Regions from separate parts of the Gordonia sp. G4 genome, predicted to be linked through region 3. Evidence: riboswitches for the same ligand, from Rfam matches in the RefSeq annotation. Region 3 holds a riboswitch; each other region holds the start of a gene.
The links. A riboswitch is a leader RNA that binds a small molecule or an ion and turns the genes downstream of it on or off. The one in region 3 is predicted to bind thiamine pyrophosphate.
Positions count from the first base shown of each region.

Region 1 (3,232 bases), 640 kb from region 3:
GCGTCGCTCGCGGTGCCGATGCCGGCGTCGAGGATGACCGGCAGCGGGTCGTCGAAGCGGGTATGGCAGTCGTCGACGATCATCTCGATGTTGTGCGGGTTGAGGATTCCGAGACCGGTCCCGATGGGTGACCCGAGCGGCATCACCGCGGCCACCCCGAGATCGGCGAGTCGCGCGGCCAGAACCGGGTCGTCGTTGGTGTAGGCCAGCACGACGAACCCGTCGCCGACCAGGGCGGCGGCCGCGTCGACGAGTTCGATGGCATCGGGCATCAGGGTGCGTTCGTCGGCGACCACCTCGAGCTTGACCCAGTCGGTCTCGAACGCCTCGCGCGCCAGCTGTGCGGTCAGGACCGCCTCGGCGGTGGTGTGGCAGCCGGCCGTGTTGGGCAGCACGGCGATGTCGAGCCGGCGCAGCAGATCGAAGACCCCGGTGCCCGAGGCGGCGTCGACGCGGCGGACCGCGACGGTGGTGAGTTCGGTGCCCGAGGCGACCAGTGCGCGTTCCAGGGTCGCGAGATTCGACGCGCCGCCGGTGCCGGTGATGAGCCGGGACGAGAAGTCGCGGCCCGCGATCCGCAACGGGTCCGGTGTCGACTGGTCAGCCACCCTGCACCGCCGTGACGATCTCGACGACGGCGCCGTCGGTCATGGTGTACCGGTCCCAGCGACCGCGCGGGACGACCGCGCCGTCCACCGCGACCGCGATCCCGCGGTCCGGCATCCCGAGCCCGGCGACCACGTCGCGCACCGAGGCGTCGTCGTCGACATCCATGCTCTCGCCGTTCACCGTGATACTCATTCCTCGACTCCTTCCAGGATCGACAGCACGCGCTCGGCGGTACCCGGGGCGAGGACGATCCCATTGCGCCCGTGCCCGGTCGCCACGACCGTGCGTGCGTCCACGCGGGCGACGAGCGGCAACCCGTCGGCGGTGCACGGCCGCAGACCCGCGGCCGCTTCGGTCAGTTCATACGTCCGCAGTCCGGGCAGGACCTCGATCGCGTCGGCGAGCAGGTCGGCGACGCCACCGGCCTGCGGCGCCCGGTCGGTCATCCCCTCGGCCTCGTACTGGGTGGCGCCGACGACGACCCCGTCGTCGCGTGGCACCAGGTAGACGGCCCGGCCGTGCAGGCGTGCCCGGACGACGTGGGCGGGCGGGGGCACGGACCAGCGGGTACGACGAAGCCGGAGGATCTCGCCCTTGGCCGGATGCAGGTCGGCGCCGGACCAGAGGGCCGTGGTGCCGAGCCCGGCGGCGAGCAGGATCTGCCCGTCGGAGCCCGGGTCGTCGAGATCGGCCAGGGACCCGACGCGGGCGGTGGCCAGTTCCACGCCGGCCGTCGTGACCGCGGCACGCAACGCCTCGAGGAGGCGCCGGTTGTCCACGGACCACTCCCCGACCGCGCGGTAGCCACCGACCAGACGAGAACTCAGCGACGGTTCGAGTGCCCGGATGTCGCGGCCGGTCACCGGCTGCAGCGCCGAGTCGGTGCGGGGCTGGCCGGCCCAGACGAAGTCGGCGAGGTGCCGCAGGTACTCGATGTCCGTGGCCGAGGCCGCGACGAACAGCGAGTCGGTGGCGGTGACGACGGCGGGGTCGTCGAGCCGCTTCACGAGCGCGGGCCAGAGCCGGACCGACTCCACCGACAGGGCGAGCGACGCCTCTTCGCCGGGATGTCCCTCGCCGAGCGAGCCGAGCATGCCACCCGCGACCCACGAGGCGCGCTCGTCGGTTCCGGCGTCGAGTACGCGAACCCGCCACCCGGCGTCGGCCGCGGCCAGTGCGCACGTCAGCCCGATGACGCCGCCGCCCACCACCGTCAGAGTGCGGTGAGCAGTCTTCCGAGGGGAATTCACGCTGGAATCACCTTCCTTCGCCGGAATGACCCGGATCAGGTTCGACGGTCAGCGGATCGGTCCGCACTCTCAGCCCGGCCGGTCCGGGCTCCCGTGTGTTCGTGCGGTCCACCCTACGCGGGGGCGTCAGGTGTCCGGTTAGCCTGGTCGGCGTGACGACCCCGAACCACACCAGGTCAGGGTCCGCGGATTCCGGCCACGCGACAGACCGTCGTCGTCGGCTCTCCTCGGCCCGCCTCTACCTGTGCACCGACGCCCGACGCGAGCGCGGCGACCTCCTCGATTTCGTCGGCGCCGCGCTGGCGGGCGGCGTCGACATCGTGCAGCTCCGCGACAAGAACTCGCCGGGTGAACGCGAGTTCGGGACGCTGGAGGCGCGGGAGGAGCTCGAGATCCTCGCGGGACTGCGGGCGATCACCGACGCGCACGGTGCGCTGCTGGCGGTCAACGATCGCGCCGACATCGCGGCGCTCGCCGGCGCCGACGTCCTGCACGTGGGACAGGGCGACCTGTCGCCGTCGGCGGCCCGCCGGATCGTCGGCCGCGACGTCGTCATCGGCGCCTCGACCCACGACCCCGAGCAGGCTGCCGCCGCGATCTCCGACGAAGACGTCGACTACTTCTGCGTCGGCCCGTGCTGGACCACGCCCACCAAACCCGGCCGCGCCGCCGCCGGCCTCGACCTCGTGTCCGCCACTGCGAAAATGCTTTCGGGGGCAACGCAATCGGCGAAACCGTGGTTTGCCATCGGCGGGATCGACGCCGGCCGCGTCGGCGAGGTCACCGCGCTCGGGGCACGGCGCATCGTCGTGGTGCGCGCCATCACCGCCGCCGCCGACCCGACCGCCGCGGCCCGGGAACTCGCCGGGATGCTGTAGCGAGTCGTCGTCGGGGACGAAACAGGTTTGCCCGGTCGGTGTCGCGGGTCTATGGTGGACCGATCATGTTGTGCATCACGAGCATTCTCGTAACCCGCCGCAGCGGGGTCTGAATCTGACCGACCCCCCGCTGCGGGTCGGTTGCGCTCTGGTGTCGGTCACCCGTTCTTCGACCGAAATCGGTTACCGAGATGCACCCTCTTCATCTGACTCATCGATCCTGTTCGTGGCATGAGCGCGACGACCGGCGCGGTGGCGATCTGTTCACCGAGCGGTACGGCCGTCCGCTTCCCCCTGGAATGCACGAGGAGGCCACCGGGATGACCTGGCAGGAATTCACCGACGAGTACTCCCGCGGCGGCACGATCCGGCTCGGGTCATGGTCGGTCGCGTCGTGTTCGGGCGACCTGGTCGAGTGCCGGGCGACGCTCGCGATCGCCGACCGCATCAGATCCTGCAGCGCCGTCGCCGCCGGCCCGGTCGGTGCGATGACGT
Region 1 covers NZ_CM173442.1:1,029,139-1,032,370, forward strand. The annotation lists gene thiG (thiazole synthase) at 1-608, opposite strand, end outside; gene thiS (sulfur carrier protein ThiS) at 601-801, opposite strand; gene thiO (glycine oxidase ThiO) at 798-1,859, opposite strand; TPP riboswitch at 1,854-1,964, opposite strand; gene thiE (thiamine phosphate synthase) at 2,012-2,737, shown strand; gene AC3B5T_RS04490 (hypothetical protein) at 3,058-3,232, shown strand, end outside.
Region 1: it holds a riboswitch for thiamine pyrophosphate, as region 3 does, so the genes downstream of both, thiO (glycine oxidase ThiO) here and AC3B5T_RS01570 (TenA family protein) in region 3, are expected to answer to the same signal.

Region 2 (3,232 bases), 1.8 Mb from region 3:
CGCTACGCCTGCTGCAGGTGGGTGGCGCCAAACTGGCCCAGCCCGATGCGGTCGCCCTCGACGAGGCCCTCGGCGACGTCGTCCAGCAGGTGTTCGGCATGGCCGAAGGGCTGATCTGCTACACCCGTCCCGGCGAACCGCGCGACCTGGTCCATCAGGTGCAGGGTTCCCCGATGTCGGAACTCGACGAGGTGCGGGTGGTCGACGAAGACGGCGCCGACGTCCCCGACGGCGTCGAAGGGGAACTGCTCGTGCGGGGGCCGTACACGATCCGCGGGTACTACCGCGCCGCGGCGCACAACGAGAAGTCGTTCACGCCGGACGGGTTCTATCGTTCCGGCGACAAGGTCACGAGACTGCCGTCGGGCCACGTCTCCGTGACCGGGCGCATCAAGGACACCATCGTGCGCGCCGGCGAGAACGTCGCCGCGGACGACGTCGAGGAGAACCTCCTCGCGCACGACTCGGTCCGGCAGGTCGCCGTGGTCGGACTTCCCGACGACGCGCTCGGCGAGAAGATCTGCGCCGCCGTGGTGCTCTCACACGAGCACCCGCCGGCCCAGCCGCTCGAACTCGCCACGATCCGGACGTTCCTCACCGGGCGCGGACTCGCATCGTTCAAGCTGCCGGACGTGATCCGCGTCGTGACCACACTCCCGGTCACCGCGGTCGGCAAGATCGACAAAAAGGTACTTCGCGAGACACTGCTCGCCGGCCCGCCCGCTCCCTGAGGTGCGAGGAGCGATAGCGACGAACGACTCCTGCTCCCTGAGGTGCGAGGAGCGATAGCGACGAGCCACGAAGGGCGTCGACGTGCCCTCCGACGCTCGATCACACCGGGGCGAGCGTCACTATCCCGGGATGGCTGTCGAGGTAGCGCTTGGTGAACGTGCACACCGGCCGCAGGCGGGCGCCCTGCTCGCGGGCATGGTGCACGACGGTGCGGGTGAGCCGGGTGGCGAGGCCGTGTCCGCTGTACTCGTCGTAGAGCACGGTGTGCAGCACGGTGATCGTGGTCTGACCGTCGACCGTCTCGGTCGAATAGCCGAGCACACCGACCAGGTCACCGGCGACCCAGAGTTCGAATCGGTCGCGGTCCGGGTTGTGCACCACCTGCGAGATCTGTTGCAGGATCGACTTCGCCGACTGTGGTGGTCGCTGACGATGCTTACGTAGCACCCGACCCTCCTCACCTCTTGATCGCGGACATCTGATCGCCGACGGGCGACTGCCGCGGCTCGACACCGGCACCGTCTGTGATCAGGGTCACACGCTACCTTACGGAACCGTAACTGCCGACCCCGATGGCGCTGCCGTCGCAGATCGAGACGGTTCACTCCCGCCCCGGGCCTGGCTCCGGACGAGTCGAGGTATGGTGACGGGCGCACGACAACTACACACCGCGGGGGCTCTCACGATGACCGAGGGCTGAGATGGCGACGGGCGGTCGCCGACCGCTCGAACCTGTCCGGGTAATGCCGGCGTAGGGAGAACCGCCATGGGCACACGTGTATCCGCCACGCGCACCGACAGCGCACCTGCCGATTCCGGGTTCCTGACCCTCGGTCCCATCGAGGGCAGCACCAAGCACTATCTCTCGGTCGACGACCTGCGTGTACCGCAGCGTCGCATCCACCTCACCAACGGCGAGCATCTGGACGTCTACGACACCTCGGGCCCGTACACCGACCGGTCGGCGCGCATCGACGTCGAGCAGGGCCTCGCACCCACCCGCGACAGCTGGCACCGGCCCGAGCCGATCGACGGCGCGAGCACCCAGCTGGCCTGGGCGCGCGCCGGGATCGTCACCGACGAGATGCGGTTCATCGCCGCCCGGGAGGGCGTCGACGCCGAACTGGTCCGGTCCGAGGTGGCGATCGGACGTGCGGTGATCCCGGCGAACCATCGTCATCCCGAGTCCGAGCCGATGATCATCGGGAAGCGCTTCGCGGTGAAAGTCAATGCGAACATCGGCAATTCGGCGGTCCGCAGCTCGATTTCCGACGAGGTCGAGAAGATGGTGTGGGCGACCCGCTGGGGCGCCGACACGATCATGGACCTCTCGACCGGCGCCGACATCCACACCACCCGCGAGTGGATCATTCGCAACTCGCCCGTCCCCGTCGGGACGGTACCCATCTATCAGGCGCTCGAGAAGGTCAACGGCGATCCCGCCTCGCTCACGTGGGAGCTGTACCGCGACACCGTGATCGAGCAGGCCGAGCAGGGCGTCGACTACATGACGGTCCATGCCGGAGTCCTGCTGCGCCACGTCCCGCTCACCGCTGAGCGGGTGACCGGAATCGTCTCCCGCGGTGGTTCGATCATGGCCGCCTGGTGCCTGGCGCATCACCGGGAGTCGTTCCTGTACACCCACTTCGACGAGCTGTGCGAGATCTTCCGCCGCTACGACATCACGTTCTCGCTCGGCGACGGCCTACGCCCGGGATCGATCGCCGACGCCAACGACGAGGCGCAGTTCGCCGAGCTCCGCACCCTCGGCGAGCTGACCACGATCGCCAAATCCCATGGCGTGCAGGTCATGATCGAGGGACCAGGGCACGTCCCCATGCACAAGATCGCGGAGAACGTACGCCTCGAGGAAGAGCTGTGCGAGGAGGCGCCGTTCTACACTCTGGGGCCCCTCGCCACCGACATCGCACCCGCATACGACCACATCACCTCGGCGATCGGTGCGGCGATGATCGCCCAGGCCGGCACCGCGATGCTCTGCTACGTGACACCGAAAGAGCATCTCGGCCTCCCGGACCGCGACGACGTCAAGGTCGGCGTGATCACATACAAGATCGCCGCGCACTCCGCCGACCTCGCCAAGGGGCACCCGCGGGCGCAGGAACGCGACGACGCACTCAGCAAGGCGCGCTTCGAATTCCGCTGGAACGACCAGTTCAACCTCGCCCTCGATCCCGACACCGCCCGCGCCTTCCACGACGAGACACTGCCCGCCGAGCCGGCCAAGACGGCCCACTTCTGTTCCATGTGCGGCCCCAAGTTCTGCTCGATGCGGATCTCGGCGGATGTCCGCGCCTACGCCGAGGAGCACGGTCTCGTGACCACCGAGGACATCGACCGAACGATCGCGGAGGGCATGGCGGCGAAGTCGGCGGAGTTCGCCGACGCCGGGAGCCGCGTGTATCTACCGCTCGAGACCGCAGGGGGTGCCTGATGGGCACAGTCAACGCAGGACGACGCACAGTCGACGAGAATCAAC
Region 2 covers NZ_CM173442.1:2,190,813-2,194,044, reverse strand. The annotation lists gene AC3B5T_RS09750 ((2,3-dihydroxybenzoyl)adenylate synthase) at 1-731, shown strand, start outside; gene AC3B5T_RS09745 (GNAT family N-acetyltransferase) at 832-1,179, opposite strand; TPP riboswitch at 1,402-1,491, shown strand; gene thiC (phosphomethylpyrimidine synthase ThiC) at 1,499-3,187, shown strand; gene thiD (bifunctional hydroxymethylpyrimidine kinase/phosphomethylpyrimidine kinase) at 3,187-3,232, shown strand, end outside.
Region 2: it holds a riboswitch for thiamine pyrophosphate, as region 3 does, so the genes downstream of both, thiC (phosphomethylpyrimidine synthase ThiC) here and AC3B5T_RS01570 (TenA family protein) in region 3, are expected to answer to the same signal.

Region 3 (3,232 bases):
GTGAAGTCCGCCCGCCCCGAGTAGACGGCCTCGTACGCGGAGGTGCCGAGGGTCACCGACGTGAAATCTCCTGTGCCGCCGTCGTTCCGGATCACCTGCTTGAGGGTCTCTTCCTCGCCGGGGTCGCCGAACCCGGCATATGTCCTGCCGTCGAGGTCCTTCGGGCTCGCGATGTCGTCACGACCGGCCCGAACCCCGATACCCGTCGCCCATCGCTGCAGCGGCGCGAGCACGGAGATCGTGTGCGCGCCCGAGGCCCGGGAGAAGGTGGACGAGTTGTGGGTGCTGATCCCGAACTGGGCGTTCCCCGCGTCCACCACGGTGTCGACGGCGGTGTTGTTGTAGGGCAGTATCTCGACGTCCAGTCCGGACTCGGCGAAGAAGCCGCGCTGTTGCGCCACGAACAGTCCCGTGTGGTTGGTGTTCGGGGTCCAGTCGAGCGCGAATCGGATGGTGTCGTCGGAGGCGGAGTCCGACCCGCACGCGGTGGCTGTCGACAACACCGCGATCGCGACGACGAACCCGGCGAGGATGCGGTGCACGCGGCCGATCATGCGGCGGGCCATGCGTAGGGGTGCAACGCGGTGTCCCAGAACATGAGCTCGTACCGGGTGGCGACGGTGAACGCAGCGGTCATCGCGGCCTGCTCCTCCGCGCCGGCGGACGCCGCCGCCGCATCCACCAATTCCCTTGCCCGAGCGGCGGACTCCTGGAACTCCGGGGCGTCGTAGGTGGTCACCCACTGTGCGTAGGGATGGTTCGGGTCGGCGGCGAGAACCGCGGCGGCGCTCGCGGCAAGTCCTCGGCCGACATCGGCGTAGATCCAGAAGCAGGGCAGTGCGGCGGCCGCGCCGACCGCGTACGACTCGGTCGCGGCGGTGGCGATCAGATAGGACACGTACCCGAGGCAGGCGGTCGACGGCTCGGGTTCACCCTGCCGCGGCGGCAACTGGCCTCCCTCGAGCAGGTCGCCGTGCAGGGTGACCTCGACGGCGGCCGCGGTTGCCGACGAATTCGCCCAGAACGCCGCGGTCTGCGGATCCGGCGACTTCGACGCCAGGATCGCGAGTGCTCTCGAGTACCCGGCCAGGTACAGGGAATCCTGTTCCAGGTAGGTGCGGAACACCTCCAGGGGCAACGTCCCGTCCCCGAGGCGGCGCAGGAACTCGAGATCGTCGATCGCCGCCCTCAGGCCGGAGGTGTGGTCCCACAGCTGATCGGTGAAGCGGCCGGTATCGGACAAAAGCGTACGCAAAGACATGACATCCCTTCGCCAGCATTACCTGGACAGGTTCTCGGGTCTCATCTCAGCCCCGCGGTCGCGGAGCACCCCGTGTCAGAACGGAACCAGGCTAGCAGAAGGGAGCATGGGGCCTAGACGACCGCGGGCTCGATGCCCAGCTTGCCGGCCAGCTTCGCGAGGTATCCGGTCGCGCGCTCGACCGAGTCGTCGGGCAGGCCGTACAGCACTGTCGTGACCCCGATCTCGCGCCACTTCTCGAACTTCTCGGGGACCGGCCGGAAGTCGAGGACGACGATCTCGGGCTCGCCGTCGCGGCCGGCGTCGGACCAGATCTGCTTGAGCAGGGACACCGATCCCTCGATGTCCTCCTCGCCGGGGGTCGTGATCCACCCATCGGCACTGCGCGCGATCCACTTGAAGTTCTTCTCGTTGCCCGCCGCGCCCACCTGCACCGGGATGTGCGACTGGGTCGACTTGGGCCACGCCCAGCTGGGGCCGAAGTTCACGAACTCGCCGGCGAACTCGGCCTCTTCCTGCGTCCAGAGAGCGGTCATCGCCTCGAGGTATTCACGGAGCATGGTCCGCCGCCGCTTCGGCGGCACGTCGTGGTCGGCGAGTTCGTCGAGATTCCAGCCGAATCCGACACCGAGAGTGACTCTTCCGTCGGAGATGTGATCGAGCGTCGCGATGGTCTTGGCGAGAGTGATGGGGTCGGACTGCACCGGCAGCGCCACCGCGGTGGCGAGCCGGATGCGTTCGGTCACGGCTGCGGCGGCGGCGAGTGACGTCCAGGGGTCCAGGGTGCGCATGTAGCGCTCGTCGGGAAGGGTCTCGTCGCCGGTGCGGGGGTGTGCGGCGTCGCGTCGCGTCGGAATGTGTCCGTGTTCGGGGACGTAGTACGACGCGAACCCCGCATCCTCGATGAGCGGAGCCAGGACATGGGGCTTGAGCCCCCGGTCACTGGTGAACTGCACGATCCCGAAATCCATGTGGCCCTCCGACGGCGTCGTTCGGTCGTCCGCACGATCCGGACGGTTGACTGGACACCAGTCTAGGTGATCGGCGTCACTCAGGCCAGGGGTGGCCGGTGGGCGCCGGCCGTTCGATCACGCGGATGTGTGGACAGCGCCGGCATGACGAAGAGGTCCAGGTGACGCCGGATCTGCCCGGCGTCGTCGATGTCGAGTGCCTCTCCGGGCGAGGTGCCGAGGCTGATCAGCACGCGCGCAACCCATTCGGACACCTCGCGCAGATCGTGCGCGGGGTGTATCTCGCCCCGGTCGACGGCCTGCTCGACGAAGGGGAGCCAGAACGCCGCGAGGTCGGGGATCAGTTTGACGACGCCGACGCCCGCGCATTCGGCGAACTCGGTCGGCTCCTCGGTGCGGAGCCTCAACAGCAGCGTGCCCGGGTCGTCGTAGGCGCCTCGACCGATACGCACCCCGGCGGTGAGCTGGCCGGCCAGGTCGCCGATGGCATCGAGCTCGGCACGGGCGTCGCGCCAGAACGATTCGGTCAGGCGGACGATCGTCGCGCCGATCATGGACGGTTTGTCCGGATAGTGCCGATACAGCCACGCGCGGGACACGCCCGCCGACTCCGCGACCTGTTGCATGGTGGTCGCCCGGATGCCCTTGTCCGCGAGCAACTTCTGCGTGGCGTCGAGCAACCGCTCGTGGACCGTCGTGGTCGAGGCTTCGGTCACCGGCATCTCCTGCGTTCGGGGTCGTCGCGCGCCGTGTGTCCGGGTGTCCGCTCGGGGTGGGAAGCAGATACGTCGTAGACAGTTCGCGGATTCTGTGTACACGATACGTCCCATCGTGTAGACACAAATCAGATTGTGTCTACATCCACATCGTGACCACAGCGGGTCCATCGAGGGGGCAGTGTGCCTTTACCAACAACCGCGATCATCGGCGCCGGAATCAGCGGGCTGACCGCCGGGAAGATGCTCACCGACTACGGCGTCCCGTACACCTGTTTCGAGAG
Region 3 covers NZ_CM173442.1:389,930-393,161, reverse strand. The annotation lists gene AC3B5T_RS01575 (ABC transporter substrate-binding protein) at 1-566, opposite strand, end outside; gene AC3B5T_RS01570 (TenA family protein) at 551-1,261, opposite strand; TPP riboswitch at 1,249-1,344, opposite strand; gene AC3B5T_RS01565 (LLM class F420-dependent oxidoreductase) at 1,375-2,232, opposite strand; gene AC3B5T_RS01560 (TetR/AcrR family transcriptional regulator) at 2,313-2,954, opposite strand; gene AC3B5T_RS01555 (flavin-containing monooxygenase) at 3,132-3,232, shown strand, end outside.